DNA from 4 places in the Paenibacillus marchantiae genome. Region 1 is predicted to be linked to each of the others. Evidence: riboswitches for the same ligand, from Rfam matches in the RefSeq annotation. Region 1 holds a riboswitch; each other region holds the start of a gene.
The links. Region 1 has a riboswitch for thiamine pyrophosphate ahead of PTQ21_RS09620 (ABC transporter ATP-binding protein). Riboswitches for the same ligand answer to the same signal wherever they lie in the genome.

Region 1 (7,757 bases):
GCATTTCCAGATTGGCATCTGAATACAGTCGATATCCGGCAGAAGTCACTTCGTCCGGTGTTAACAGTCCGATCTCATCATAATGATGCAGTGTGCGCACACTGATCCCGACAAGTTCGGCCACTTCTTTTACTTTCATGGCCATGATGGAAACCTCCTTACACCATCGATTGTACAGCGTCACGTTACGTGAGAGTCAACAGGTGAAAATGAAAAAAATAAGATGCAGGCACGGAAGCTGCATCTTGAGAATAACTGAATGTGCTGCACCATCTATCTGGTGCGGCACACGGACTGGCGGTGCAGGGAGCGCATGGCTACGCCTGCATCCCGTGCACCGCCGCAGCGAACTGCGCAGCCGCTGCGCGCACATCGGCCGCGCCCGCGATGGCGGAGATGACGGCTACGCCGTCGGCTCCTGCCGCCATCACGGCGGCCGTGGTATCGGGCGTAATGCCGCCGATACCCACCACCGGAACTGCGATGCCTGCGGCGCGCAGTTCGGCAACCCCTGCGGGGCCCAGCACAGCGTGGGCATCCGCTTTGGACCGCGTCGGGTACATTGGCCCGACGCCAAGATAGTCGGCGCCCGCCTGCACCGCACGGCGGGCTTCCAGCGCGGAGTGGGCGGATACGCCAAGCATCCGCCCTTCTCCGATGCGGGCGCGTACCAGCGCCGCGTCCGCATCGTCCTGGCCGACATGGATGCCGTCGGCCTCTACCACCACAGCCAGCTCCACATCATCGTTCACGATGAACGGTATCCCGTGCTGGCTGCACACCTCGCGAAGCCGCATCGCAAGCGTGATGCGTGCTTCGCCAACCAGAGCGCCAGTTCCTTTTTCACGGAACTGGAACAGCGTAATGCCGCCAGCGATGGCTTGGCGCAGCACTTCCACGGGGTCACGCGTCGTATTCACGCTGCCCATTACCAAATACACCTGCATCGCATGCCGTACCGCTTCTGCATCCAGTGGGCGCATTACTGTTCACCCCGCAGTCTGCGCTGATACGCAAAATGATTCGTCGGCCCATGTCCGGCCCCAATCCCCAGCTCATCTTCGATGGCTGCCTGAATGAATGCTCGCGCGGTGGTGACGGCAGCCTGCACAGCTGAGCCTTTCGACAATTCGGCAGTAATGGCCGCAGAATACGTACATCCCGTTCCATGGGTATGCCTTGTCACTACCCGAACGTTCTCCAGATAATGAAAAGACTGACCATCATAGAGCACATCAACAATGATGCCATTTCCCTCATCATGACCACCTTTCACCAAAGCATACGTGGAGCCCATCTGCACGATCTGCCTTGCGGCTTCTTCACGCTGACTCAAATTCATAATAGACATTCCTGTAAGAAGCTCGGCTTCCGGAATGTTCGGCGTCGTGATCAGTGCATGAGGCAGCAGCTCCGTAATTAGCGCTTGAACGGCCTCCTGTTGCAGCAGGGGAGCGCCGCCTTTGGCAACCATAACCGGATCGATGACCAGATTGGACCAGCCGTATTGCCGCCATTTCTCGGCAACCAGTTTAATTATTTCAGCACTGTAGAGCATGCCCGTCTTCACGGCTGTAGGCTGAAAATCATCACGGGTCGAATCCAACTGTTGAGCAATACCTTCATATGAAATAGGGAAGACGCCCTGCACACCTGTTGTATTTTGGGCAGCAATAGCTGTAATCACAGTCATGCCGTATACACCGAGCTCCTGAAAGGTCTTCAGATCAGCTTGAATTCCGGCGCCGCCACCATTATCGGAACCAGCAATCGTCAAAGCCTGTGTAATACTCATTGCGCACCTCCATCAATCTGGCGAACCTGTGCCCGCTGCGCGAGAACGTCAGGTGTCACTTGAGCCAGTTGATTCAGCAATTCGATCTGGAAGCTGCCCGGTCCCAGGTCAGCGGTACGTTCCGCCGCAATCTCTGCTGCAACGCCATAGAAAACGAGTGCCTCCACAACACTGCTCAGCAAGTCGTCTCCTGGTTTCGCAATTGCTGCAAAAGCACCAATTATCGAGCTGAGTAAGCAGCCTGCACCCGTTACTTGGGTAAGCAAGGCATGTCCATTACTCGTCAGGAACGTCGTTTGTCCATCCGTAATGACATCCTCGCGTCCGGTAATGACGACCACACAGCCGAGTTTTTGTGCTGCCCGTTCCGCTATTCCGATTCGATCTCCATCGCCTTGACCTGCATCCACACCTTTGATGCTCCAACGCTCACCGATGACATTGGCGACTTCTGCCACATTGCCCCGCAACACCGTGAGGCGAAGCTCACGAACGAGCATCTGAATGGTTTCCGTACGATAGGCGGTTGCGCCAGCTCCAACCGGATCGAGCACAACAGGTACGTTATTTGAATTAGCTGATCGACCAGCCAAACGGATCGCCTCAACCACCTTTTCGTCCAGTGTGCCAATGTTCAGTACAACTGCTCCCGACATCTTGGCAACATCAGCAACTTCTTCATGCGCATAAGCCATAAAGGGAGATGCACCTAGTGCGAGCAAACCGTTGGCCGTAAACGGAGCGACGACAATATTCGTAATGTTATGAACAAGCGGATTTTGCGTACGAACACGTTCCAGATAAGACATATAAGTTCCTCCTAATAAATAAGCAAATTAATCAATAAAAGTGTCAGGGCAGGGTGGGCCATTAAATCATGGGAACTAAACGCTATTCTCGGATAGCTGGAAAGTCCATATAGAAAGCTTAATTAAAGAGTCCTTATCCTCGATAAAGATTCTAATCGTACAGTTATTGAATTCCGTAACTACTCATGTTATCGACATCTGATAATGAATTTACAACTTTCAAATTTCCCTTGATCTCGTCCAGTAATCGATTTTACTTACTCACCCTGCAAGTTGATAAAAGCATCCTCAGCCTTTACGGAATCCGGAATCAGTTCACTTTGAACCAACCATGCACGTACATTTTCCCAAGAAGAGGCGTCCTGCCTGCCAAACGGCTGACCTTCTTCATTCATCAGTGGCAGTAAAATGTTTAGACTTTTGATTTCGATCTCCGGGTCAAGTGGAGACGTTTCGTTCTCATGTGCGAGCAGAATGTTCAGCGCGTCCTCGGGGTGCTCTGTTACATATTTCTGTCCTTCCTGCATCGCTTTGATGAAGCGGGTAAGCTGATCTTTCTTCGCTTCAATGCCCGCATCACTTGCAGTGAGGACCAGTTCATAATAATCAGGTACGCCGTAATCGACGGGATTGATCGCTTTCATGGCATGGCCTTCCTTTTCCAGAATCAATTGTTCATGGTTAATAAAACCACCCATAATGGCATCTGCCTGCCCGGAAGCCAGGGAAGGGATCAGGTCAAATCCCACATCCACCAAATTCATCTTGTCGGGATTACCGCCATCCTGGCTGATCATGGTACGCACCATTGCTTCATACAAAGGGATTGAGGAATAGCCGACCGTCCTCCCTTCAAGATCTTTTGGCGATTTCACTTTACCGTCTGCTTCAGTCAACAGATGCACGAGCGGATGGCGAACGACGGCTGCAATCGAACGTACAGGAATGTTCTCCCCACGCGCGAGCAAAATTTGCGGCTGGTAGCTTAGTGCAAGATCGATTTTCCCGGCGGCAACAAGTTTGAGTGCATCATTCGTATCGGCAGGCATCTGGATATCGACATCCAGACCTTGATCCGCGAAGTAACCATTCTCCTGAGCAACATAGATGAAGGAATGCACTGCATTTGGGTACCAATCGAGCATGATGGACAGCTTGTCTTTGGATGTCGATGGCGTTTCTATCGCAGATGAGTCTGTATCGTTTGCATTGGAAGTTGAGCCTGTGGAGGGCGTATTGATGCCCGTTTTACCGCATCCGCTGACGATTAGCAAAAGAGACATGAGCAGAATGGGGAGCAGGGAATAGATATGCTTTTTATTCATAACGTAAAGTTCCTCGTTTCTTTTGTTTTTTTGTTTTGAAATCCGAAAGTTATCCAGCTTTTCTTCTACCTGCATGACGTGGTGTACCAAATCTTCTCTCCATCCATGCAATGAGTACAAACAGCGCGATACCAAGCAGGGATAATAGCATAATGGCGGCGAACATCGCATCCGTGTTCATATTGCTCGACATTCTGCGGCTGAAGTAGCCAAGCCCCTTGCTTCCACCAAGCCATTCACCGATCGTTGCACCGACCACACAATACACCACGGACATTTTCAGTCCCGAAAAGAAGGAGGGAAGGGCAAGTGGAATCTGGAGTTTGCGAAAAATATCCCACTTGGTGGCCCCCATCGTCAGCAGCAGTTCACGCTGCTCCGGATCACCCTTGCGCAGGCCATCGTAGGTGCTCACCACAATTGGGAAAAACGCGATCAGGAACACCACCGCCACTTTACTCCACAGCGTGTAGCCAAACCACAGGATAAAGACGGGGGACAGGGCAATCAGCGGGATCGTCTGACTGATCACGATGAAGGGATATAACGCTTTTTCAATCGACCGATTCATATGCATACCCGTTGCAAGTGCAATTCCGGCACCAATGGACAAGCCAAAACCAACGACAACCTCCATCAAGGTAGCAGGCAGATGTGTAGCCAGCAGAAGGTGGTGATGTTCATACAGCGAACGGACAATCGCCGTCGGGGCTGGAATGATGAAGGAAGGCACCCATCCCATACACACAATCCACTCCCAGAGAGCAAGCAGCAAGATCATGAGCAAAAGAAACAGACCATAACGGGCAAGCCAACCTCTTACGCTATGCTTCATGCTATCTCTCAAGTTACCGTCTCGCATGCAATTGTTCCTCCAGTAGTCGTCTCATCTGAACGAGAGCCGGTTCGTAGATCATGTCCGAATGTCTTGGACGTGGCAAAGGTACCGTCAGATCCTGCAGCTGTTGGCCTTGGCCCACCGGAGTTAACAGGATAATTCGATCACTGAGCAGCAGGGCTTCTTCAATGTCATGTGTGATGAACAACACGGTTTTGCCCAGGCCTTCCCAGAGCTCCAGCAGCCAGCGATGCATCTCACGTTTGGTCAGGGCATCGAGTGCGCCGAATGGTTCATCCAGCAGCATCAGTTGGCCACCTGTCAGCAAAGTACGAAGCAGCGCGACACGCTGGCGCATGCCACCTGAAAGCTCGTCCGGGTAAGCATGCGCGTGGCCGGATAAGCCAAATCTGTCGAGGCCAGCCAGGATATCTGCTCGAATCCTTATCTTATCCTGCCGACCTGCAGCCAGTTCAGAGGGAAGCATGCAATTCCCCATGACGGTTCTCCAGGATAATAGGAGGTCCTTTTGCGGCATGTAGGCCACCTGCCCCAGTCGCTTTCCTTCTTGAACCCAAGGAATTTCAATGGTTCCGTGTGTTGGCTCAAGCAAGCCTGCCAGCAGCTTGAAAAGGGTACTTTTACCGGAGCCGCTGGAACCGATGAGCGAGACGAATTCGCCTTTGGCTACACGCATCGACACATTGGAGAGCACGGGGGAATCCCTTTTTCCCGGGAAAGCGTAGCTCATGTTGTGAATGGTTATATCGTTATCCATCTCGTTCCGTCCCCCCTTGTTATTCATAATTCAACTTCAAACCGCGGGATCTTTAATTACACCTTCTGATCTGCCCGCAGAACGCGAAAAAGACCCACCCATTTCCGGAGAAATGAGTGGGTCTGTAAGTTCAATTCACATTAAATTCCATCATCAACATGAAAAAATCCGCTTACTGAGAGGCCGCTCCACTTCCCTCCGCTGGTATGATCCAGATCAGGTTCAAAGGGTCCGAATCGTTCGATTCGTCTCAGCCGCAAGGCTCCCCTAGTGCAATGTTCAAGATATGCAGTTGTGTGTTCAGCATATATCACATGCAAGTGGAATGTAAAGAGGGCGGCTTAAAAGAAGTGTGCGTAATGTGAGTTAGGAAAGTAACTAGGATTCTAATCGTTTGAATGTAACAGTGAATCAAGCTCCCCGATCAGACGGGCAATCTGCTCAGGTGTGCCAATCGTAATCCGAAGCCAGGTAGGCATACCAAATTCGGCACCGCCGCGGACAGAGATGCCTCTGTTCAACAATTCTTTGGTAATCGGGCCACTATCCTGCAACAGATCAATCATGATGAAATTTGTTTCGGAAGGGATGTAGGGTAAGTTCCACTGATCAAAGGACTGCATTAACGTTTCCCTTCCTTGACGATTGTAGTGCAGGCAGTGAGAAACAAATTCATGATCATCCAGGCTGGCCAAAGCAGCGGCTTGGGATGTGGCTGTCAGACTGATGGGCAGCTTGACCCGGTTAATGCCTTCAATAATGCTTTCATTCCCGATGCCATATCCAATTCGCAGGCCAGCAAGTCCATATATTTTGGAGAAGGTCCGCAAAATAATCAGATTATTATACTGCTCCAGCAGCTTAACCGTATCAGGATAATCTTCACTTTCCGCGAATTCATAATACGCTTCGTCCAGGACAACCACGACATGGGAGGGAACATGTTCGAGTAAACCAAGTAGGGCATCTGCCGTGAAAATGGTTCCGGTTGGATTATTCGGATTGCACAGCCAGATAATTCGGGTAGAAGCATTGATCCGTTGCCGGAATTGCTCCAGGTCCAGTGAATGGTTGACCAAAGGCACTTCATGAATGACCCCGCCTGCCAGCAGCGTAGCGCCCTTATACCAGTTAAAGGAGGGCACCGGAATGAGTGATTCCTCCCCGGGATTAAGATAAGCTTGGGCGGTAAGGGTTAGCAGCTCGAAAGATCCACTGCCAAATACCAGTTGGGAAGTACGCACCCCCAGACGTTCCGCAAGTTTGTCACGCAGCAGTTGGCTGGAACCGTCGGGGTATTGAGCCAAAAGATCGGAACTCAGCGATCTGACCGCTTCCGCAGCCAGGGGAGAGGAACCAAACGGATTCTCGTTCGCTGCAAGTCGATCCACACTTTCCAGTCCCAACTCCCGCCGGATCTGTTCCATGGATTTGGCAGGCGTATAAGCCGGAATTTGAGTTAAAAGGTCTTTAACAGGTGGAGAGGGAACGGGTGAAAGGGATTGCATAATCATGCCTTCTTTCCAGTGGAATTAGATCGAGAATGATATCTGTTTCTGAGCAATCTGCTGTGGTGTCTCTTGTGGAGGAGTCAACAAACGATTCAGAATCAGGTTTTCAAAATGAGCAAACCCGCTGTCCCGAACGCGTGGCCGCTCCAGCGTAATTCGAGTATCCATCGTTATATGACCATCCTCGATTAACAGCACTCTGTCTGCCAGCGCAACCGCCTCACTGACATCATGAGTGACCAGAATGACAGTCAGATCTTCTTCTACCCACAAGCGTTCGATTAATTGCTGCATCTCAATTCGTGTCAATGCATCCAATGCACCCAGCGGTTCATCCAGCAGCAGTAAGCGTGGATGACTTGCGAGTGCCCGTGCCAAGGCGACACGTTGTTTTTGTCCGCCAGATAATACCCCCGGCCAATCACCTTCACGCTCTCCGAGTCCTACATTGCGAAGCGACTGGCGTGCATCTTCCTTGTTCTTGTCGGGGATGCCCAGTCGTACATTGTCGAGCACGGATTTCCAAGGTAGCAGCCGGGCTTCCTGAAACAGAAACCGTGTCTCGGGTGCTGTACTGCCAAGCTTTCTGTTGCCCAGCATAATGCTCCCGGAAGAGGGGGGTTCCAGCCCGGCGATCAGACGCAGCAAAGTACTTTTGCCACAGCCGCTTCGTCCAACGATGGCTACAAATTCCCCTTGTC
Region 2 (7,757 bases), 3.3 Mb from region 1:
GTGTAGGTCTTGTTGGTGCAAATGGTGTGGGTAAGTCCACACTGATGAACATTCTTACCGGGAAATTGTTAAAGGACGAAGGGAAGGTCGAATGGACCCCCAAAGTTCGTTATGGATATCTGGATCAGCATACCAAGCTCACGCCTGGAAAAACGATTCGTGATGTGCTTAAGGATGCGTTCCTGCCCTTGCTTGAGTTGGAAAAAGAAATGATGTCTATTACGGATCAGATGGCAGACGCCGATCCGGACAAGCTCGAATTGTTGCTGGAAGAAATGGGTGACATTCAAGAGCAACTGGAGCAAGGTGATTTTTATCTGATTGATGTGAAAGTGGAAGAGATGGCAAATGGACTGGGCTTGTCCGCCATCGGCCTAGATCGTGACGTGGCCGCGCTTAGTGGTGGTCAACGTACGAAGGTATTGCTTGCCAAGCTCTTACTGGAGAAACCAACTGCACTTCTGTTGGATGAGCCGACGAACTATCTCGATGTGGAACACATCGAATGGCTGACGCGTTACCTGAAGGATTACCCGTATGCGTTTATTCTGATTTCGCATGATACAGAGTTTATGAATGAGGTCGTTAACGTTATTTATCATCTGGAATTTGCCAAGTTGACGCGTTATGCAGCGAACTATAACAAATTCCTTGAAATGGCCGACATGAATAAGGCGCAACATATTGATGCTTATGAGAAACAGCAGGAGTTTATCAAGAAGCAGGAAGATTTCATTCAGCGGAACAAAGCCCGCGCTTCCACTTCAGGTCGTGCCAAGAGCCGTGAGAAGCAGCTCGGCAAGATTGAACGGATTGATCGTCCAGACGAAGCAGCCAAACCCACATTCAAATTCAAGGATGCCCGGGCGAGTAGTAAAACCGTCTTTGAGGGTATTGATTTTGAAATCGGATATTCATATGCATTATTGCCTAAAATGACGATGACGATTGAGCGTGGCGAGAAAATTGCCATTGTTGGATGTAACGGTGTAGGTAAATCCACACTGCTCAAGACGATCTTGGGGAAAATCCCACCAATTAGCGGTAAGACTTTCTTGGGGGACTATCTGGAAACAGCCTATTTCGAACAGGAAGTACGTGCAGGTAATATTACCCCGATCGAAGATGTGTGGAATGAGTTTTCTCATCTGACACAGAATGAAGTCCGGGGCCATCTCGCACGTTGTGGATTAAAAAATGAGCATATCACCCGCCCGCTTAACGCGCTTAGTGGTGGTGAACAAGCCAAGGTTCGTTTATGTAAGCTTCTGATGCGTGAAAGTAACTGGATTTTGTTCGATGAGCCCACAAACCATTTGGATGTAACCGCAAAAGCAGAGCTGAAACGTGCCCTGCAGGAATTCAAGGGTACCGTGCTGCTCGTATCCCATGAACCTGAATTTTATGAAGGTTGGGTAACCAAAACGTGGGATGTTGAAGCTTGGTCCGACAAACAATAGTTTCTACGAAATTCTTCGCACCAGAAACAGCAACTTCGTTAACTACATGACTTCAGCAATGGTGAACAACGTAATTCATGGAAATGTACGGTGACAAAAAAAGGTGTCTATGGTAACATAGGCTACAGCTTCATATGAACACTAGGGGGGCCGCACGATGCGGCTGAGATGGAAGAATGCGATTCCGGACCCTTTGTACCTGATCTGGATCATACCAGCGTAGGGAAGTGGCGCGTTTCAGCTAATGACAAAGAGCTTTATCGTTGACTTTGCGATATGGCCTGCAAGATGAATCATGCAGTTCTATGTATACAGCGTTGCGACTATGGATGGTTTCTATAGTTGTTGTGCGTTATGTATAGAGTAATTGCATGCGACAGTCATTCAGTTGATCCATGAATTTTAAATTCGTGGCCACTCCCCTACGGGAGTGGCTTTTTTGTTGTTGTATATCAGCTTAAATCATGCAAGAGGAGGGCGAATAGGACGGTAATCTTCCACGAACATGTAATAACAAGATCATTCGAACTGCATGTGGTTTCACCAGGTACAGGAGACTTGGACTCTTTTCTGAATATTGCTAAGGGTATATGGCGGTGGGTCGATTATATCCACATTCGGGAAAAAAAGCTGACCCTTGAAGAACAGATGTATTGGGCGCAAGGTCTAAAAACACAAGGTGTTCCATCTGTCCGAATCATTATGAATGGCTCAGATCAGCTGGATCAATATGCTTCAATTGGTGGTGTGCATTGGGGTCAAGCAGTTACTCGCAGCTATGATAAGGATGAGTTGAGGAGAGTCGATCGGCTGCGCGTAGGCATATCGGTTCATTCTCTGGAAGAAGCAAAAGTTGCAGAAGAACAGGGAGCGGATTATCTCTTTTATGGGCATGTCTATGCTTCAAATAGTAAACCGAATTGCGAACCCAGAGGGCTAAGTGCGTTAGCTGAGGTATGCTCTAATGTTTCGATTCCCGTGATCGCGATTGGCGGGATTAGTCCTGAGAATATTGCTGCCATTCGAACTGCTGGTGCTAGAGGAGCCGCTGTAATTTCAACGATTTGGACGACCGATAAGCCGGAAGTAGCTGCCGCTTCATTGCGACAGGCGATCACGGATTCAGACAAGTACGCCGAACCAAGGAGATGAAGATCTTGAGAGAGGAAGCAAGAAGTCGAAGCAGGAATCGTTCAGGCTATCATCCAGGAATCGTTTCGGAAAGTAAAGTTGGAGCGGAAGTTGGAGGCAAGCTTCATGCAGAAACCATTATTGTAGGTGGAGGAGTTATCGGATGTGCCATCGCATGTGAACTCGCTACTCGAGGCCATGACGTTCTTCTGGTTGAGCGGGCGCGGATCGCTGGGGGAACTTCCTGTGCAGCCGCAGGCATGCTTGCTGCTGATAGTGAGGAATTCACTCATGCTGTAATGGCAAAGCTTGTAAGGCAGAGCAGAGCTTTGCTTCATGAGCAGAAGGAACGGATCAGTTCGCTTAGCGGAGTGGAAATGGGGCTGCAACAGCATGGATTTATTACTCCTTTTCGTTCATACAGTGAGGTCAGCAGTTACAAGAATGATCGTAGATCGTCTACCTTATCTACAGAACATATTTGGTGGGATCGTATTGCTGTCCAACAGGAAGCTTCATGGTTAAACAGGGATACGTATGGAGCATTTTACAGACCTTCCGAGAGCGAGGTTCTTCCTGTCAACTTAACGCAGGCTTATGTCAGATCGGCTCAAGCCATGGGTGCAAGGGTGATGGAAGGGGTACAGGATGTCCGTTTGCATACGAATGTAAACGGTGTGCAAGGAATCGAGACTTCAATAGGAACGATGACATCGAGAAATGTCATTATTGCTACAGGGTTACATGGTGAAGAATTGATGAGACATGTAGGTCTGAAATCGCCTGTTTTACCAGTAAAGGGGGAGATTGCAGCCGTGCAGTTTTCTCCCCACCATGCCGGGTACAGGCCAGACAAAACGGTGTATGCAGAGGATATATATATTGTTCCCAAAGCCAATGGAGAAGTATGGATCGGTGCAACAAGCCTTCCTGGAAGAACAGACATGAAAGTTTCGGTACAAGGCATTCAGAAGCTGCTTGCAGCTGCAACAAACTGGGTACCTGGCATGAAGGAAGCACATTTTATCCGAGCGTGGGCTGGTGTCCGTCCTTCGACTCCGGATGGATTGCCCTATGTGGGGGCTTGTGATAGTGTACCGGGTTTATTCGCTGCTTTTGGACATTATCGTAACGGCATATTGCTTAGTGCAATTACAGCCAGCCTTATGGCTGACTTGATTTGTGGCAAAACCTCGGAAGAACTGGGGATTCAGGACCTTTGTCCAGAACGTTTGAACATAAAGGAGATGTTGCAGTGAACATCATTGTCAACGGACAAACCATGCAAATTGAAGATAGCTTAAATCGTGTAGATAAATTGCTCCATTCATTTAATTTGCAAGTAAAAACCGTCGTGGTTGAATTGAATCGGCAAATTTTAACGCGGGAATATCATGAAACGACGGCGTTAAGAGACGGAGACCGAATTGAAATTGTACATTTTGTGGGAGGCGGTTGAATTATGTTGAGGATTGGAAATTATACGTTTGAGTCTAGATTGCTGCTGGGTACAGGCAAATTTTCGGACTTGGAAGTGCAGAGCCAGGCGGTTGAAGCCTCCGGTACGGAAGTATTAACGTTCGCGGTTCGGCGTTTGAATCTGGAAGATCGGAACAAACAGCACTTTCTGGACACACTGGACTTGAAAAGGTATACCCTACTTCCGAATACAGCGGGTGCTGCAACAGCAGAGGAAGCTGTGCGAATCGCTGAACTAGCTCGGGCTTCAGGACTTTGTGATATGATAAAAGTAGAAGTTATCGGCGACGGAATCACATTACTTCCTGACCCAATTGAAACCTATAAAGCTTGCGAGATCTTGCTTGAAAAGGGCTTTACAGTACTGCCTTATATCTCAGACGATGTTATTCTGGCCAAGCGATTGCAACTACTCGGCGTACATGCTGTTATGCCTGGGGCTTCACCGATAGGGGCGGGGAGAGGAATTATTAATCCCTATAATCTGGAGATTATTATTGAACAAGCCGTCGTTCCTGTTATTGTGGATGCAGGACTTCGAGCACCTAAAGATGCTGCTCATGCGATGGAGCTGGGAGCTGACGGTGTATTGTTGAATACGGCTGTCTCCGGGTCCGGAGATCCGGTGAAGATGGCGAAGGCAATGCGAATGGGGGTTGAAGCAGGCAGACTGGCTTATGAGGCAGGCATGATTCCCGTTAAGCGCTATGCAGCAGCGAGTAGTCCGGCGGAAGGAATGGTTCATACATGACTAATCAGACACGATCTTCTGAACAGGGAGACCGCTATTCCAGACAGGAACGGTATGCACCTATCGGTAAGGAAGGTCAGCATAGATTGAATAACAGCAAAGTATTAATTGTTGGAGCGGGCGCGCTTGGTACGGGTATTGCGGAAACATTGGTACGTTCAGGAATTGGCCATATTACTATTGCAGATCGTGACTATGTGGAGTGGAGCAACCTACAGCGACAGCAATTATATATTGAGCAAGACGCCATTCAGCGAATGCCCAAAGCGATGGCAGCGAAGAAGCGCCTATCTGACATTAATTCTAACGTTGAGGTTGTAGGCAAAGTGATGGACGTCAGAGTAGATGAACTGGAAGAACTGGTTCAGAACGCAGACTTGATCATGGATGCAACAGATAATTTTGATACCCGGCTATTAATAAATGATATGTCTCAGAAGTATCGTATTCCGTGGATTTACGGAGGATGTGTGGGCAGTTATGGTATTACCTACACGTTTCTGCCTGGAGAAACGCCTTGTTTAAACTGTTTGTTGGGAGAGGTTCCGTTAGGTGGGGATACCTGTGATACATCAGGCATTATCCCTCAGGCGGTGCAGATGGTTACCGCTAATCAGACTGCCGAAGCAATGAAGCTTCTCAGTGGTAATTCAGGTGCACTGAGACGCAAGTTGTTATCATTCGATGTGTGGAGAAATGAATACATATCCATTAACGTCGACGGTGCCCGAAAAGAAGATTGTCCTTCCTGCGGTGTAAAGTCTAACTATCCGTACCTCTCTGCCTCAAACCTGGAAAAAACAGACGTATTATGTGGTAGGGATACGGTACAGATTCGCCCTTCACGGCGAATGAATCTGGATTTACAACATACGGCTGATCGTCTCGGCAAGTTGGATGAAGGCAAAGTGGAGGTTAATCCATTTTTGGTTTCTTTTACAACGGGAGCGCACAGGATGGTCATTTTTCAGGATGGTCGTGTCCTTGTTCATGGAACAAAAGACACGGCAGAGGCGCGTACGCTGGTTCACCGGTACTTTGGTTAGAGAAAAATCAAATGAATGTTCCGCGTCCGTTCCTTCCGGGAATGGACTTTTTCATTTTACGGCATGATAAACATACAACAATGCTGCGATGCACAGTGGTCACAAGGATGTGGAGACCAAGTGTAGTTTAAACCAACAAATGTAGCAGCGTACAAGACAGGCCGGGTGAAAAAATGAAAACATCCATATTACTGGTTGGCAGGGGCGATCTGGTTTCTTTTATTCAAGGCATACTGTGTGCAGAAGGGTACCAAGTCGAGCAAATGGAATGGACAGATCTGAACCGTATTTCTGAACTAACACTCACGAATCTTAATATGATCATATTAATGAATGAAGGATGTCATGAAGATACCCTGAAAAATGGACTAGAGTCTTTTGTGCACGTAGGTGTCACCTCCCCATTACTTGTGATAACTCCCAAGATATCGCCTGAATTGATTGTGGAATTACTCGATTACGGCGCTAATGATGTGATGGAAGCACCTATTCACGGTAATGTGATGATGGCCAGAATACGGAATCTTTTACGTGTGTTCTCGCATGCTTCACAGGAAGATGAAGAAGTCATTGTTGTACATGACCTCAAGGTCAATCTGCGTTCACGTCGTGTAAGTCGTGCAGGCGAATATCTGGTATTAACTCCAAAAGAATACGAATTGCTGGAATTTTTGGCTCGTCATGTGAATGAGGCGTGTCCCCGGAGCGTTATTTTAAGGGAAGTATGGGGGTATGATTTTGCAATGGATACCAATGTGGTGGATGTATATATCAAACATTTACGAGTGAAGGTGGATAAGGGGAGGAGTGTCAAATTAATTCATACCGTTCGTGGCATCGGTTATATGCTTCATACCCAATAAAAGAGGTCGTCTCAAAGAACTCAGTGTCTGTTTTCCACATAACTCCTGTTTGGAGAGAGAACTTCATTGGGTAAATATAAAAGGACCGGATCATCAGATCCGGCCCCACGCGCTTCGTTATCTTTAAAATATGAGCTACAGTACGCGGCGAGCTTTAATATATGTTTTTTTCCAGTTCCCCGAGTTCAAGTCGGAGAGAGTTACACCTGGTGATCCGTACGTGTGCAGAACTTTTCCGTCGCCTGCATATACGCCTACGTGAGTAATATTGGAGCCTGTAGAGCGACTACCGCTGGAGAAGAAGACGAGATCTCCCACTTGCAGATTAGCTTTGGAAACAGCTACACCTTCTTGGGATTGCTTAACGGATGTACGTGGCAGGTCTACACCATACTTTTTGAAGATGTATTTCATAAAAGAAGAGCAGTCAAAATTTTTAGTTGTAGAAGTTGACGCACCAAATTTATATGGAGTTCCTGTAAAGGTTTTACCATAATTCACGATTTGTTGTCCTGTGGATACAGAAGCGCTTGCTGCCTGTGCGACAGGTGCATTAGTCATTAATACAGCTCCAAAACCTAGTGTAGCGCACAACCCGACGGTTACGGCCTTTTGGACAAAGATGTTTGTTTTCATGTGAGTACCTCCAAAATTCGTTTTCGTTTAGTTGCTAGAGCGAGTATAACAGCTTTGTAACAGCCTAGAAATTGGATGGAACCTGATTCTCCCTAGGGCCGCAACGGTTTGGGTTTGTTTATTAAAATACCATTAAAAATGTCAAAAAATTAATCATTGACGAAGCTCGAATGTTACAAAAATAGAAAAGACCCTTGATATTCAAGGGTCTTTGTTGTTTTATGCTCTTATTTTTAATCTAAATCATAGGTTACAAAAACGTAATAAGTATAGGCGGAAGGTTAATCTTTGCTCTGAATAATGAGTAATAACCCACTATCAATAGAGACGGTGCCAGACTTTCCGAGCAGTTTGTTGCTAATCCCCAAAGATTGTCCCATGCGTATAGTAG
Region 3 (7,757 bases), 260 kb from region 1:
CAATGCCATTGAGATGAGTGGCAAAGGCTGTATTCAGGGACTCTGGAACAGCTACTTCGCCTCAGATCATCAGCCTGCCCCTGAAGCCGCCCGCTTTGGCTGTTACGCTGATTATACAGATGGTATAAATGGAGAATACACCATATTGGTGGGTCATGAGGTGGGTCCGGATGAAGCGTTGCCTGAGGGAGTGAGTTCCGTTGAGCTGCCACCTGCAACATATGCGGTATTCACCTCTAGAAAGGGCCCAATGGCCGAGGTCGTAGGTGAGGCCTGGGGTGCGGTGTGGGCCTGGAACAATCAGGGGGAACGCACGTTTACCGGGGACTTCGAATTGTATGATGAACGAAGTCTGGATCCTGAGAATGTACAAGTAGATCTATATATCGCTGTTCGGCAGGAAAAATAAGAAAAAAGTGATTATGATCATTTCTTAATTCCAATTGCACCGTTTCGATCTATATCTTGCCAATCGAATACCGCTCGCGGGATTTACGCAAAATGATGTGAGGCTGTCAGGTTTTCCTGGCGGCTTTTTGGCATTCCGCCTTTGTCTGTCCGTTCAAAATTGCTCTAATATGCACCCGACAACCGACCATGGTACCAAGTTAGCTAGCTTGCGTCGTACCTATACAACCAGACAATATGTCTTAATTTCGACACAATTGGCATTCCCAAAACTGGGTCTATTCACTTAACGACCGCTTCTATCCTCCCATACAAAACCTCACATATGCGGTCCTTTCCTCCTGAATTTACTTAAAAACGTTTACATCTCCTGAATACGGGGTAAAATCACTACAATCCAATTGGAATTACACCTTAAGTTGCCTATTTCGTCTAACAAGTCACATATACCTATTTGCGTAACAGAGACGATAACCCGTCGGAATACATAACCTATTAATAATCACATATGCATATTCGAAAATGCATTAAAGGAGGAACCAAGATGATCCGCATGCCTATTCAGCAAATGATCCCGTACCACCACCAATACCCGCGCAACACGGCGACCACTGCTCCCAAAAAGGAGAATGAGAACACTCAAGGTCTATCCTTTCATGAAATTTTGCAACAAAAAATGGCTAAAAAGAATGCTGCGCCTTCTATGCGATAAATGAATGACGAGCGAATTGAGAATCGCTTACGTGGTTTGCACCGTTCCTCTGCGAAGTTGTGGATGAACGGTTATTCGCGTTTTCATGATAATTGTTGTTATCTCCGTATTTTAAATATGTACAGTCTATTGTCACATACCTATAATGGGTTAAATATCTACGGAACTTATATGAGAGATAATCCATTTCAGGGGGCAAGTATGATGATGACCATTGGCTGTTTTCACGCTCACTATTCTAATATTGCACTAACTGAAGAATCACTCGCTCCTTATGAGGTTGAACTTGTACATTATGTCGATCCGGGTCTGGATCGCCTCAAACATGATGATGATTTCAGCGAAGCAGTTACGCATGAGAAAGTATCACAGACGCTGCAATGGATCGCCCACTGTCATGCAGATGCCATCCTCGTCACCTGTACCCTGTTTGCAGCCGTACTTGAGCAGGAGGCACAGCATGTTCCCGTGCCCGTGATTGGAATTGATGATCCATTACTTCAGGAAATACAGCAGAATCCTGGCGAGTATATCCTAGCGTTTACCAACCCCGCAACGATTGAAGGAACGATGGCGCGGGTGAATCTGGCTTTGCAGCAAGATGATAAGGATGAGCAGCGAAACGGGATCGAAGCAGTATTGATCCCGAGCACATTCGAGTTAATTATGCGAGGCGATAAGGAAAGTTATCTTGCAGCAGTGAGCACCGGATTACAGCAACTTGCTGAGCAGTATCCAGATAGCACTGTCGTAGCCGCTCAACTGTCGATGGCTCCCGCAGCAGCACGGATCACAGCAGATACAGGCATGTTGATCTATAGCCCATTGGCTTCGCTTGCGGCGTATTTGGAGAAGAAGTTGGGCGTAGCTCTGAGTTTAATTATATGCTTTATTACGCTTTATTTGTATCAGAGTAATTTATGTTAAATTTATTATTATAAAATTTACATAATAATACTTTTGTGTTTTTAATTATAATAAATGGGTTATTAAGGTAGACGCGTAGGGGGATTTTATGTTAGACTTTTTTTGTTATAATCTAACAAAAAAAATGAAGAGGGTGAGGTTTTACAATGAATTTATGGCGTCTATCGAAGCTACTGTTGGTCTGCTGTCTAAGCCTATTTCTTATTCCTACAAATACTTTCGCAGAGAGTAGAACTGAAAAATTGGACATATCCCTGCTAAAGCAGGGCATTCCATATGAGCTTATTGAAGCTTGGAGCCCGGAATTAAAAGAAAGTCTTTCTAAATCAGATGGATCAATTGAAGTTGTGGCACATCAAAAAGCACAACCTTATTCCAATGAAGAAGTTCGCCCTTTAGCAGATATTGATGATAAACAATTTGACTATTATATAACTATTGTTCGTACTGATAATGTTGATAACCGAGAAAGATTTATGGTTGCACTGACAGGAAAGTGGACATCAATGCCTTTTTGGCGTCTGACTGATCCTTATGGGGCTACTTTTGATAAAGAAAATTGGAGAACTGTACCAGGATCTGCATACTATGAAGATAAAGTTAAATACAGCGGAAACAGCTCCTTTACTACCATGAGAACTGGGCGCAATTTTGCCTATGTAGCAGACAACGGTGTCGGATTTAATGCTGATATTGTTGGAGGCGCAATTATCAAGGAACAAATTGCATCAGGTGTGTTTACTTTGGAACATAAAAAGACAGGAAATCAAACCGGATCCTCACAAATCCAATCTAACTATTACCATGCCAAAGGAACCGGGAGTATCGGTTTAAGCTTTGGGCCTGTAAGTGTTGGTTTCTCTGGAACTGCTAGTACAGACACTAGAGGGACAGCAAAAAATTTCAGCTACTAAGATAAAATTCGAGTCAGAATATAAGAAAAGCTAATTTTATTCCGATTTTATTATTTTAGTAATTATAGTAACAGGGAAGTGAGTAATGTATGCGATTGCTTTATGTTTTTCTATTATTTATATTAGGTTTTGCTTGCTCCGCACTTCTCTATGGAGGAAATCCTAAATTTAGTGATGCATTGCTGTTTGTAATTGCGGGATTATTATTTTTTATTTGGAACAACAAAAACTAAAAGGGGCTTCAATAGTAAACTGTACCCTATGTCAAAGACATTTATAAAAAAACTATACTGCTTCAAGAAAATGATCTCTGTATTGTACAGGGGTCATTCTTCTCATATTCGACTGGTATCTATAGTGTTGTAATAGATCATATAGGCCAGCTAACTTCATGTTTGACTTTATCCAGCTTGGGACAGCCCTTTAACGAGATCTCATCCTTTAATTGATCCAAAGAACAACTCCTGCGTGCATTGTCTCAGCAGTTTCCCCGTCTGGACATAGATTGACCAATACCCATACGTTTCATTTTCTTCTGAAAATCCGGATGAGTGTAGTGGGTTACTTGATCCGAATGAATGAAGGAGCCCTGCTCTTCTTAAATCTACGATTATCTGTAGGTGAAGCAACGTGTTTGTCGCCAAATCCACGGTCGTTCGCTCCGATACATGATAAGCCAAAATTTCAATGGGCTGTTTAAACACGTACATTATTTAGTAAGTTAACAAAAAAATATAATAGACAATTCTCTTCCAAATATGCAAAAGAGAATTGTCTATTATATTAATATTCAAGAATAAAAAACCATTACAATCGTGTCCGGTATTCCTCAGCCTTTTCCAACATACCCGCGGCCACAGCCTCATTCTCGGACAAGCCGTTGTCTGCCGCAAAAGCACGAATATCCTGCGTAATACGCATGCTACAGAACTGAGGGCCGCACATGGAGCAGAAATGGGCTTCCTTAGCCCCTTCTGCCGGCAACGTCTCATCATGGTAGGACAGCGCACGTTCCGGGTCCAGTGAAAGGTTGAACTGATCCCTCCAGCGGAACTCAAACCGTGCCTTGGACAGCGCATCGTCCCGCCGCTGGGCACGTGGGTGACCTTTCGCCAGATCAGCGGCATGAGCAGCGATCTTGTAGGCGATAACGCCTTCCCGCACATCATCCTTATTGGGCAGGCCCAGATGTTCTTTTGGCGTAACATAACAGAGCATCGACGTGCCGAACCAGCCGATCATCGCCGCCCCAATCGCCGAGGTAATATGGTCATATCCTGGGGCGATATCGGTCGTCAGCGGTCCCAGCGTATAGAACGGCGCCTCTTTACATATCTCCATTTGCAGATCGACATTCTCCTTGATCTTGTGCATCGGCACATGTCCCGGACCTTCAATCATCACCTGCACATCATGCTTCCAGGCGATTTGTGTTAGTTCTCCAAGCGTAGCCAGTTCCGCCATCTGGGCTTCATCATTGGCATCATAGATGCTTCCTGGGCGCAGTCCGTCTCCGAGCGAGAACGCCACATCATACCTTTTCATAATCTCGCAGATTTCTTCAAAATGGGTATACAAAAAATTCTCCTGATGATGCGCAAGGCACCATGCTGCCATGATGGACCCGCCCCGTGACACAATGCCCGTCATACGTTTGGCGGTCAGCGGAATATATCGCAGCAGCACACCTGCATGGATCGTAAAATAGTCCACACCCTGCTCTGCCTGTTCTATGAGCGTGTCACGATACAACTCCCATGTCAGTGCTTCTGCTTCGCCATTGACCTTCTCCAGCGCCTGATAGAGCGGTACTGTTCCAATCGGTACAGGTGAATTGCGGATGATCCATTCGCGGGTCGTATGAATGTCCTTGCCTGTGGAAAGATCCATCACCGTATCCGATCCCCAGCGTACGGCCCAAGTCATCTTCTCCACCTCCTCCTCGATGGAGGAGGATACCGCAGAGTTTCCGATGTTCGCATTGATCTTCACATGAAAATGACGCCCGATCAGCATCGGCTCACTCTCTGGGTGATTAATATTCGACGGCAGGATGGCCCTTCCACTCGCCAGCTCCTGCCGCACAAACTCCGGCTCCACACCCTCACGAATAGCGGCGAACTCCATCTCCGGCGTGATCATTCCCTGCCGTGCATAATGCATCTGAGTCACACTGCGCCCTGCCTGTCCACGTAATGGTTTAGCACGCAAGCCCGGATACTTCTCGGCTCCAGTTCGCTTCCCTCCTGGTTTCAATCCGTTATCCTCCGGTTTGACCGTTCTTCCCTGGTAGGCTTCAACATCTTCACGCTCCGTAATCCAGCGGGTGCGCAGCGCTGGCAGCCCTGCCCGGATATCGGCATGAAATCCAGGATCGGTCATTGGTCCGCTCGTATCGTAAACACGCAGCGGTTCGTTATGCTCCACTCCTTGGGGAGTATTGGTGTCATGAAGGGCAATTTCGCGCTCCGGTACAGCAATGTCCGGTCGTGAGCCATGAATGTATACTTTGCGGCTGCCCGGGAAGGGCTGAACCCGTCCTGTCGTACCTTTTTCCTCTGCCAACTGCAGATCCTGCTTGTCCTGTCCCATCATTCGGTTTCCTGTGCTCATCGCTCTTGTCTCCTCCTCTTTAGTGATTGCCTGGATTGAAATGCTTGCTCACGGGTCCAAATCATCCACAACATAGAAAAAGTAAGAGCGACCATACCACACAAAATAGGGACATACACTTCAATTAATACAGACAGTCGAAGCAAAAGGTTTACACCCAATGCTCGCCAATGGCACCCAGCCCTTTATCCAAAAGCAGATCTGACACCAGCTTCCGCCTGTTTACTGTATAAAAAAAGCCGGTTCCCAAGGGAACCGGCTTATGTCCATCACCAATAACATACCTTATAGAGACTCCATAACGGAGTCCATCCATAGGTCACATTATACGGTGTTCGTGGTCGTATCGCCGATTACTTCCCTACGCTGGTATGATCCAGATCAGGTGCAAAGGGTCCAGAATCTCATGCGATTCCGTCTCAGTCCGGACAATTCGGACTCCCCCAGTAACGTTAACAAGTTGCAGCATTTAAGCCGCAAATTCATATTCAATTGCTGACCCTGTTGGGCCGTCCATTACAGAGTAGCGCAACCGAATCATAAAAACAACCTTTATATTCCAGAACATAAAATCAGGATAACATAAGTCCCATCTGTGTAGCAGCTTCCTTCAGTACAGGTGCATATTCATGCAACGTCTCCTGCGAAAGGCGACTAACAGGCCCGGATACCGACAGAGCAGCAGCGATGTTGCCTTTCCGATCCATGATGGGTACAGATACAGCCGCTGCTCCCGGTTCACGCTCCTCATAACTTGTTGCGTAGCCGTATTCCAGAATGTCTTTCATCTGTGCCAAATATACTTTGGGATCGATAAATACCGGCCATTCAGGTCCATTCATCAGATCTTCGCGGTCCTCTTCGGTGGCAAAAGCCATCAGCACTTTGCTGGATGCTCCCACGGATAACGGAAGTCTGACGCCCACCGGAGCTACACGACGAATCGCCTGATCACTCTGCACGGCTTGAATTCGAATCCGCTCACTGCCATCACGCAGATATAAACTCACGGTTTCGCCCAGTCGATCTCTCAGCCGCTCCATCGCAGGAAGGAGCAAAATGGCAGGATCATCGCTGCGAGACATATGGGCAGACAGTTCCCAGATACGTATGCCGAGTCGATACTTCTCGGTTGCTGCATCCCGGATCACAAACCCCTTGTCCTCCAAAGTAGCCATCAGACGATGGACTGTACTTTTGTGCAGACCGATCTGGCTCGCAATTTCCGTGAGCCCCAGATCACTGCGGGTTGTAAAACACAATAATATATCCAGCGCCCGTTCTACAGCCCGGACGGTTAACTTTCGGTCTTCCATGGCAAGTTGCCCTCCTCATGTTTCATCACATGAAACTTGGTTACATAAATTATATGAGAAACGGTCTCATCTGTAAACCAAAAAGCGCCATTTGGAATAGGGATATTTGTAAATATTTTCTTTTTATAAATTAGAATCCCCTGCAATTTGCACCCTAAGGAAATGTTACCCATATATCTTCAAAACTATATAACAATTGCGTAACAAATGGCCTCAATCAATTGACTTTGACTATATTGGAACATACGATAAAGATATATTAAATTAAGATTTTGCTTCATATGTAGTCAGAAAAATCATTTATCCGCTCTGTTCGTCTCGTTGTTATCTTCATTTGATTTTTAAAGGAGGGGCAATCATGTATCCGACATCCCAGAGCGAAGCCCCGCTGCAAACGAAAGTGTCAGATCTGCCTTCTTCGTTATCACCGAGGCTGATCCGGTTCAAACATATTGTCGTGGCGTTGTTGCTCTCCGTTGTATTTTTTCTGCTCTTTTGTTTCATTGCACTACACGGTTATATTGCTTGGGTATTATCCAATCCAACTGTAGCGCCTGTATTCTCCAATCCCATGCAGGCGAAGAACATGAAGTATCAAGACATCACGTTCCCGGCAGCAGACGGCAGTCGAACGATGCAGGGTTGGTATATTCCGGCTGATGATAATGCAAACAAAACCATCATATTCAGCCATGGATATGGTGCGAATCGTGAAGAGACCTGGGTACCAATGTATGATCTGGCCCATTATGCTCACCAACTTGGCTTCAATGTGGTGATGTTCGATTACGGTTTCGCTTCACAGGTGAACAAAGCTGTTGCCACAGGCGGCAAAGCCGAGTCCCAGCAGCTGCTTGGTGCTATCCA
Region 4 (7,757 bases), 490 kb from region 1:
TTCTTTCTCTATGTCGGCACCGAAATGAGCCTTGCCAACTTCATGCCAGCCATTCTGATTGAGAAAATGAACATGAAGGAAGCAGGTGCTGCGCTTAGTGTTACCTGCTTCTGGATCGCCATGTCTGTTGGACGACTGTTTGCCGGATATATTGCGGAGAAATTCCAATATCGCGTCTACGTTCTGTACAGTTGCCTTGCAGCAGTTGTACTGCTGATGATCTTTCCTTTTACCAACCAGATCTGGTCGGCATTTCTGATCATCCTGTTGCTCGGGCTCGCACTATCGGGCGTGTTCTCCATTGCCCTCGTCTTCGCCAGCAAAATGCTGCCTGGAACAGAAGAATCAACGCCCAGCATCCTGATTGCATCAGGTGGTGTTGGTGGTGCCATTCTGCCTTTGGTTACAGGCTGGAGTTTGGACCATCTGGAAGTTAACCAGTCGGCGTGGATGCTTGCCATTTTTGCAGTTGGTCTGCTGATTATCAGCGTGATCGCGTATCAATGGCAGCGCAGGCATACCGTGAGTTCAGCATCGTAATATCTACCGAACAGAAGATAAATTAAATTCCATTAATCATAGCTGGTAAAAAGATAGGCTTCGTAGCGTGAATGCTACGAGGCCTTTTTTGATTTGAAAATGAACAATTACTTCTTTATCTTAGTGCAGTGGACGATTGCCCAGGAAATACTTTCAGATGCTCTAAATCGGAACTAACGTTATTTAGGTTGTGGGGACTACACTCCCTTTATCCTTAATGAATTTACCGAATACATATCGAACGAGTGGTCCCAGAATAATAATTTGGTAAGGAAGCGCCAGGCTAAAATTACGAGCAATCGTATGAAGATACGTACTTAGTACGGATGCTCCATTTAACTGATTCGCAAGATAAGCGGAAATCATTCCGTACAAGGACATGATCAGAACCATTCCAATGACCATGAAAAATGACATAGCCAGCACGCCCAGGATTTTGTTGGACTTGTCAAAAGGTAAGGAAAATGCAATTTTTCGCGCTACAGGTCCGACAATAAAAGACTCCACCAGAAATGCAATGACAAAGCACAATATGAACTGAAGCAGTATTTCAAGCGCGGACATCTTGCTCAATAACCCATTGTGCCATAAATTGAAGGCCATCATGACGATGACCATTCCTGTGCACATCATCATTCCAAAAATAATCTGTTCTTTCTTCGTTGTTGGCAATTCTCTCATCCTCTCTGTTTACCTTCGTAATTATAGAGATGACGAACCCCTCCTCATAAGTGAACATTCTGTGAACAATTATAATTTTTCCAAATTAAAATCTTATTTGACAACCTCGTGGTACAGCCCTATGATATCCCTTAAAATGGTAGAAAAGATTCACTGCATATAAAGGAGGATTTGGATTATGAGTTTTCAAAAGCGCATTGACCACGTCGGCATTGCCGTTCGTGATCTAGAGACCACGCTGCGTTTCTATACGGAGATTGTTGGTCTTGAATTGAAAGACCGGGTAACCCACACCAACGGTGTCATTCAGCTCGCCTTTCTCGGCTTCAACGGAAGCGATGAGACCGAGATTGAGTTGATCCAGGGATACAGCGACAAGCTGCCTTCCGAAGGTACGGTGCATCATTTTGCTATCCATGTCGATGACCTTGAGGCTGAGTACAACCGCATTAAGGCAACTGAGGCCGAGTTTATTGATGGAGAGATGATTACACTGCCTAACGGTTACCGTTATTTCTTCATTTATGGACCCGAGAAGGAATGGATTGAGTTCTTCCAGCGCTAAGAATTGGAGCTGATTTATGAACATTTTAATTACCGGCGCAGCCGGAAAAATTGGACGTGACTTGTCCCAACACTTGTCAGAAGCATTTCACCTGCGACTAACGGATTTGAATATCGACAGACTGCATACGTATCAAGGGACAAGCCATGAGATCATGACACTTGATGTGACAGATCCCGAAGCCTGTCAGCACGCTTGCGAAGGCATGGATGTGGTTGTACATCTGGCGGGAGATCCTTCCCCGCATGCTGGATTCTATGAATCGTTGTTGGACATCAATATCAAGGGCACGTTTAATGTATTCCGTGCAGCTAAAGACCAGGGTGTGCGGAGAGTCATTCTGGCAAGCAGTGCACAGACGATTGAGGGGTATCCCATTGATGCTCAAGTCTATCCGGATATGCCGACACGCCCACGGAATTTGTACGGGGTTAGCAAATGTTTTGGTGAATCGCTCGCTTCCTATTTTGCGTATACCGAAGGTTTACAAAGTGTAGCAATACGTATAGGTGCATATGATGATTTCCAACCGGATGGACCCGCGCTGGAGGCAAGGGATATGAGCGCGTATCTTAGTCCGGCTGACTTGTGTGATTTGATGTTCAAAGCAATTACAACTACAGATCTGGAGCCCTTCACCATACTGCATGGGATCTCGAATAATCGGTTTAAACGATTGAATCTGGAAACCACTCAGAAACAGGTAGGCTATGACCCGAAATCCGATGCTTTTGCACTCAGTCAGATTTCCTTATATGATTCGCCACGATAATTGTTGAAAATCACACATCTAGAGAGGTCGTTATACGCATGTATAATGGCCTCTTTGATTCATTCATACGTGCCCCTATCCAGTTCCTGACTGGACATGCGTAGGCCTCTGGCCTATAATTACACCTAGTAATGCCCGTAACTTCATAGTTTCCCAGGGGAGTCGGAATAGGCCGGCTGAGAGTGTATCCCACCAAGATACTGACCCTTAGACCTGATCTGGATCATGCCAGCGTAGGAATCGGAGTATATCGAATTGGCCCAGCCTCTTTGCTGAGTGCCACATCTCTAACGCCTGCACGCGTCCCGGATTAACGGGGCGCTTTTTTAATGTTCTTTTATATAGCCAGAGAGCTAAAAAAAGTGACGTCATCCGGATCATAGCTGGTATAAATCTGTCGATTTATGCAAGAAGCTTGGATATGAAGCCAAGGAGTACCCCGCGCCACTGGCCGGACAACATGAAGGAGAGAAATGAAGATGAGATGGCGTAAAATGATGGGCCTAATGCTCTTGTGCGTACTACTTGTGGCTGTGGCCGCATGTGGCGGCAAAGAAGCTGCACCTTCAGGAGAAAATGGCAGCAGCAACACCGAAAACAGCAATGAAGGTGACAACGCAGCCCTCAAGGATATTAAAGTGGTGCTGGACTGGACACCAAATACGAATCATACCGGCCTGTATGCGGCCGTAGATCAAGGTTTTTACAAAGCCGAAGGCTTAAATGTCGAGATTGTACAGCCAGGTGCCGGAGGCGCGGATACGATGGTAGCTTCGAACGAAGTGCCTTTTGGCGTAAGTTATCAGGAGAGTGTAACCCAGGCCCGCACACAGGGCGTACCGCTCGTGTCCATCGCTGCAGTCATTCAGCATAACACGTCCGGATTTGCCGCTCCGGTGGACCGGAACATCAAATCCCCCAAAGATTTTGAAGGTAAAACCTATGGTGGCTGGGGCTCTCCGGTGGAAGAAGCTGTGATGCAGTCCATTATGGAAGGCGAAGGCGCCGATGTATCCAAAGTAAAAAATATTAGCATGGGCGATGCAGACTTCTTCACCGCTGTGAAACGCGATATCGACTTTGCCTGGATCTTCTACGCGTGGACGGGCATTGAAGCCGAACTGCGCGGGGAACCGATCGACATGTTATATGTGAAAGATTATTCCGATTCACTGGACTACTACACACCTGTACTCGTTACCAATGAAAAGACGATTCAGAACGATCCCGAGCTGGTTAAAGCGTTCTTGAAAGCGACTTCCGAAGGATATCAATACGCGATTGAACATCCCGAAGACGCTGCCAACATTCTGATCAAGGCCGTACCGGATCTGGATAAGGATCTTGTACTCGCAAGCCAGAAGTGGCTGAGTCCAAAATATCAGGATGACGCACCGCGCTGGGGTGAGCAAAAGCAGGAAGTATGGCAGAACTATACGGATTGGATGTTTAGCAAAAAACTGCTCGATGAGCAGGTAGATGTATCCAAAGCATATACAAACGAGTTCTTACCCCAATAAAATTATCCATATAAAACGAACTTAGTATTTACACGATGACGAAGAGGACAGAAATAACGTGAAAAAGCGAAGCGTTCGCCTTTATCACCGGATTTTCCCTTTGGAGAAGGGAATCAAAAAAATCTGGGGATAACAGCGATTGGAAGGTTATTCTGTCATCGAAGTGGCAAGTGTAACAGTCATTAGTTCATTTTATATATTTCGAAAGGAAAAGTGATCTCTCATGGCAAGCACACTACTTAGCATTCAAGTCATTCCCAAAACGCCAAATGGCGAAAATTCCTATCCTTACGTTGATCGTGCCATTGAAGTTATTCAGCAGTCCGGCTTGAAATATCAGGTTAATCCACTCGATACCACGATGGAGGGAGAACTAGAGGAACTGCTGGAGGTTGTCCGCAAAATGCACGAAGTTCTCGTGGAAGCTGGCAGCCCAAGCATCATCTCACAGATCAAAATCGCCCATAGCCCAAGTGGCTTCAGCATGGACACCCTGACGGAGAAATATCGCTAATGCATGCCTATTGGAAAAGCGTATGGCCGCCCTTTGTGGCGGTTATTCTCTTTATAGCGATATGGCAGGGAGCCGTCTCCCTGTTCCATATTGAGAAATGGATGCTGCCTGCGCCTTCGGACATCGCCCATGAAGCAGCCTCCCAGGCCGAGCGACTTGGCATGCATGCATCGGCAACAATCCAGCTGACATTAATAGGATTTGCAGCAGGTACGCTCGTGGGATTACTGATTGCGATGGTGCTGCATCTGATTCCATTTTTGAAATCTGCACTCTATCCATTACTTATTCTTAGTCAAAATATACCGACCATTGCGCTTGCTCCGCTCTTGCTGATCTGGTTCGGATTTGGGCTGCTGCCCAAACTAATTACCATCATCCTGGTCTGCTTCTTCCCGGTAGCTGTAGCTGCCATGGACGGGTTGACCCGCACCGATGCGGCGATGATGAACTATATGCGCATGGCTGGTGCAAAACGCGGCCAAATTTTCTGGAAGCTCGAACTTCCACATGCATTGCCCTCGGTGTTCTCGGGGATTAAGATTGCCGCTACGTACAGCGTCATGGGTGCGATTATCGCCGAATGGATCGGTGCAGATAAGGGCATCGGCTATTATATGATGCTGCAAAAATCAGCCTATCGGACGGATCGTCTTTTCGTGGCAATCATGATTATTGTGGCATTGAGTCTGCTGCTCTTCCTGCTCATTGCGCTACTGGAGAAGCTGCTCGTACGCTGGCGACCACAAAAGCGATAACTTTGAAATATGCACCATATAAAGGTTAGGAAGTGATGACAAGATGACACCCGAACACAACGAGCGGGTAGCTACTGCGCCGGATGAAGGTGCAACCACTCCAACGAGTAATGGAGTTCCTGAGCATGGAGCCGTTGCCTTACCTGCACATCATTCATCACCCGCGTTGGAAGTTCTGAACGTGAATGCTTCGTTCCGAGAGCGACGCAGCACTTTGCCCGTTCTGGATGGCCTTTCTCTGACCGTGGAACAAGGAGAATTCGTAGCCATTGTTGGTCCTTCCGGCTGTGGCAAAAGCACCCTGTTTCACATCATCGGCGGTCTGCTGAAACCTCAGGAGGGACAAATCCTGATGAATGGTCAGGATGTCACCGGACAACGCGGCAAGATTAGCTATATGCCGCAGCAGCCTGCCCTCTTCCCATGGCGTACCATTGAGGACAATGTGCTGCTTGCAGGTGAAGTGTCTGCGGATGCACCACCCCGAGCAGAGGCGCTTGCAGATGCCCGGAAGTGGCTGAGCAGTGTCGGACTGGCTGGGTTCGAACAAGCCTATCCGCATATGTTATCGGGCGGCATGCAGCAGCGGGTTGCCTTTCTGCGCGCCCTGCTCAGTCCGCAGGAGCTGATGCTGCTAGACGAGCCTTTTAGTGCGCTGGATGCACTGACCCGTAGCGACATGCAGCGCTGGCTGCTCGATATCTGGGAACAGAACCGCCGCTCGGTGCTGTTCATTACGCATAATATCGAGGAAGCATTATTGCTTGCGGACCGTATCTATGTTTTATCAAATCGGCCTGCGGCTGTACTTCACGAGGTCGATGTTCCCTTTGATCGTCCACGTCGCGAAGCGATCACGGAGGAATCTGCTTTTCTTGAACGGAAACGGCAGATTTCCCAGTGGATGAGAGAAGAACAGCAGAAAACCCGCCTATCTAAATAGTGCGGGTTTTTGAGTTATTTTTTCCCTAAAATGGGTGATCCAAGACAAACTACCCTGCGTATCATTGGTAAAAGACAAAAAGGAGGGGTCCATCCATGCAATCAACCGCTTTTGCACCCTTGATCGATGCACATCTTCACCTGGACAAATATACACCTGAAGAACAACGTGAGATGCTGCATTCCTTCCCATCCCAGCAGGTTGAGTCTGTCATCGCCGTTTCCATGAATCTGGCTTCTGCCCAGAGTAACCTAGAACTAGCTTCCCAATACCCTCGTACCGTATATCCGGCCTTTGGGTTCCATCCCGAGCAGCCCCTGCCGTCCCTGGCAGAGCAGGATCTATTTTTCAAATGGATCGAAAAGCATATGGGACAAGCCACAGCGATTGGGGAAGTTGGATTGCCTTATTACAACCGACAGGAAGCTGAACAGGCGGGACAGTACTTTGATCAGAGCGGCTATATCGATCTGTTGGAGCGATTTATCCAGCTAGCGAAACGGCACGGTAAACCGATTGTGCTGCACGCTGTATACGAGGATGCCGATATCGCCTGTGACCTGCTGGAGCAATATCATCATCGCCGGGCACATTTTCACTGGTTCAAAGGCTCCAAGCGGACCGTCCAGCGAATGGCTGACAACGGATACTTCGTCTCATTTACACCTGATATCATATACGAAGAGGAAATTCGCGAATTAGCTCGCCAGTATCCTTCCGAGCAGGTTATGGCAGAGACTGATGGACCTTGGCCTTTCGAGGGACCTTTCCAGGGAAGAATGACGCATCCAGCCATGACCAGACAGGTCATTCAAGCGTGGAGTGAAGTGACCGGTATGGGAACGGAGCGGGCTGCGCGTCTCTTTTATCAGAATACGAAACGCTTCTACGATCTTCCTTAGGTCCGAATTGGCATCCATTCTTGTGCTGGTTCCTCAATTAAAAAGATATAGTATGCAAAAAAAGAAGTCAGTCGACATCTGCCGGACTGACTTCTTTTGTATTTACACTTAACGTTTCAAGAATCCTTTGCCTTCGAGGAATGGCTTCATCTGTAGACGTACCGGCTCTGTAAGACGTTTCGCCATCATTTCGGACCACGGTGTAGAACGTTCCCCTTGAGTGCGCTCCTTCATGTATGCAGCAGTCGTTTCGTCATAGCTCTCGACGCCTTTGAGGGTCTGCTCGGCGTTATAGCGGCCATGGTGCAGGACAGCATCTAGTGGTAGACGCGGACGAATACCCGTATCCTGATCAGCAACACCAATGCACATTCCATATACTGGATAGACGCCGTCGGGCAAGCCCAATACTTCGCTCACTTCCTCAATACGGTTGCGCAGCCCGCCAATATATACAATTCCGAAACCTAGTGACTCTGCTGCAAGCGCAGCATTTTGCGATGCGAGTGCAACATCAATGGTGGCCACCATAAAGTTTTCAGTGGAGTCCTCATAGGATTCC

Region 2: it holds a riboswitch for thiamine pyrophosphate, as region 1 does, so the genes downstream of both, PTQ21_RS24210 (thiamine phosphate synthase) here and PTQ21_RS09620 (ABC transporter ATP-binding protein) in region 1, are expected to answer to the same signal.
Region 3: it holds a riboswitch for thiamine pyrophosphate, as region 1 does, so the genes downstream of both, thiC (phosphomethylpyrimidine synthase ThiC) here and PTQ21_RS09620 (ABC transporter ATP-binding protein) in region 1, are expected to answer to the same signal.
Region 4: it holds a riboswitch for thiamine pyrophosphate, as region 1 does, so the genes downstream of both, PTQ21_RS07470 (ABC transporter substrate-binding protein) here and PTQ21_RS09620 (ABC transporter ATP-binding protein) in region 1, are expected to answer to the same signal.

What each region holds. Positions count from the first base shown of each region.
Region 1 covers NZ_CP118270.1:2,096,705-2,104,461, forward strand. Annotated here, with positions in the region: gene PTQ21_RS09590 (MerR family transcriptional regulator) at 1-145, opposite strand, end outside; gene thiE (thiamine phosphate synthase) at 318-983, opposite strand; gene thiD (bifunctional hydroxymethylpyrimidine kinase/phosphomethylpyrimidine kinase) at 983-1,795, opposite strand; gene thiM (hydroxyethylthiazole kinase) at 1,792-2,604, opposite strand; gene PTQ21_RS09610 (ABC transporter substrate-binding protein) at 2,862-3,929, opposite strand; gene PTQ21_RS09615 (ABC transporter permease) at 3,979-4,791, opposite strand; gene PTQ21_RS09620 (ABC transporter ATP-binding protein) at 4,778-5,572, opposite strand; TPP riboswitch at 5,722-5,824, opposite strand; gene hisC (histidinol-phosphate transaminase) at 5,932-7,053, opposite strand; gene PTQ21_RS09630 (ATP-binding cassette domain-containing protein) at 7,078-7,757, opposite strand, start outside.
Region 2 covers NZ_CP118270.1:5,397,037-5,404,793, reverse strand. Annotated here, with positions in the region: gene PTQ21_RS24215 (ABC-F family ATP-binding cassette domain-containing protein) at 1-1,460, shown strand, start outside; TPP riboswitch at 1,594-1,703, shown strand; gene PTQ21_RS24210 (thiamine phosphate synthase) at 2,019-2,612, shown strand; gene thiO (glycine oxidase ThiO) at 2,618-3,850, shown strand; gene thiS (sulfur carrier protein ThiS) at 3,847-4,050, shown strand; gene PTQ21_RS24195 (thiazole synthase) at 4,054-4,821, shown strand; gene PTQ21_RS24190 (MoeB/ThiF family adenylyltransferase) at 4,818-5,867, shown strand; gene PTQ21_RS24185 (winged helix-turn-helix domain-containing protein) at 6,041-6,730, shown strand; gene PTQ21_RS24180 (C40 family peptidase) at 6,866-7,366, opposite strand; gene PTQ21_RS24175 (thiamine diphosphokinase) at 7,648-7,757, opposite strand, start outside.
Region 3 covers NZ_CP118270.1:1,837,959-1,845,715, reverse strand. Annotated here, with positions in the region: gene PTQ21_RS08510 (zinc ribbon domain-containing protein) at 1-409, shown strand, start outside; gene PTQ21_RS08505 (hypothetical protein) at 953-1,120, shown strand; gene PTQ21_RS08500 (aspartate/glutamate racemase family protein) at 1,322-2,047, shown strand; gene PTQ21_RS08495 (hypothetical protein) at 2,194-2,961, shown strand; gene thiC (phosphomethylpyrimidine synthase ThiC) at 3,769-5,556, opposite strand; TPP riboswitch at 5,916-6,029, opposite strand; gene PTQ21_RS08485 (IclR family transcriptional regulator) at 6,147-6,890, opposite strand; gene PTQ21_RS08480 (alpha/beta hydrolase) at 7,249-7,757, shown strand, end outside.
Region 4 covers NZ_CP118270.1:1,611,500-1,619,256, reverse strand. Annotated here, with positions in the region: gene PTQ21_RS07490 (MFS transporter) at 1-540, shown strand, start outside; gene PTQ21_RS07485 (DUF2798 domain-containing protein) at 724-1,212, opposite strand; gene PTQ21_RS07480 (VOC family protein) at 1,400-1,786, shown strand; gene PTQ21_RS07475 (NAD-dependent epimerase/dehydratase family protein) at 1,803-2,558, shown strand; TPP riboswitch at 2,704-2,816, shown strand; gene PTQ21_RS07470 (ABC transporter substrate-binding protein) at 3,038-4,078, shown strand; gene PTQ21_RS07465 (thiamine-binding protein) at 4,302-4,592, shown strand; gene PTQ21_RS07460 (ABC transporter permease) at 4,592-5,350, shown strand; gene PTQ21_RS07455 (ABC transporter ATP-binding protein) at 5,394-6,293, shown strand; gene PTQ21_RS07450 (TatD family hydrolase) at 6,389-7,195, shown strand; gene nfsA (oxygen-insensitive NADPH nitroreductase) at 7,304-7,757, opposite strand, start outside.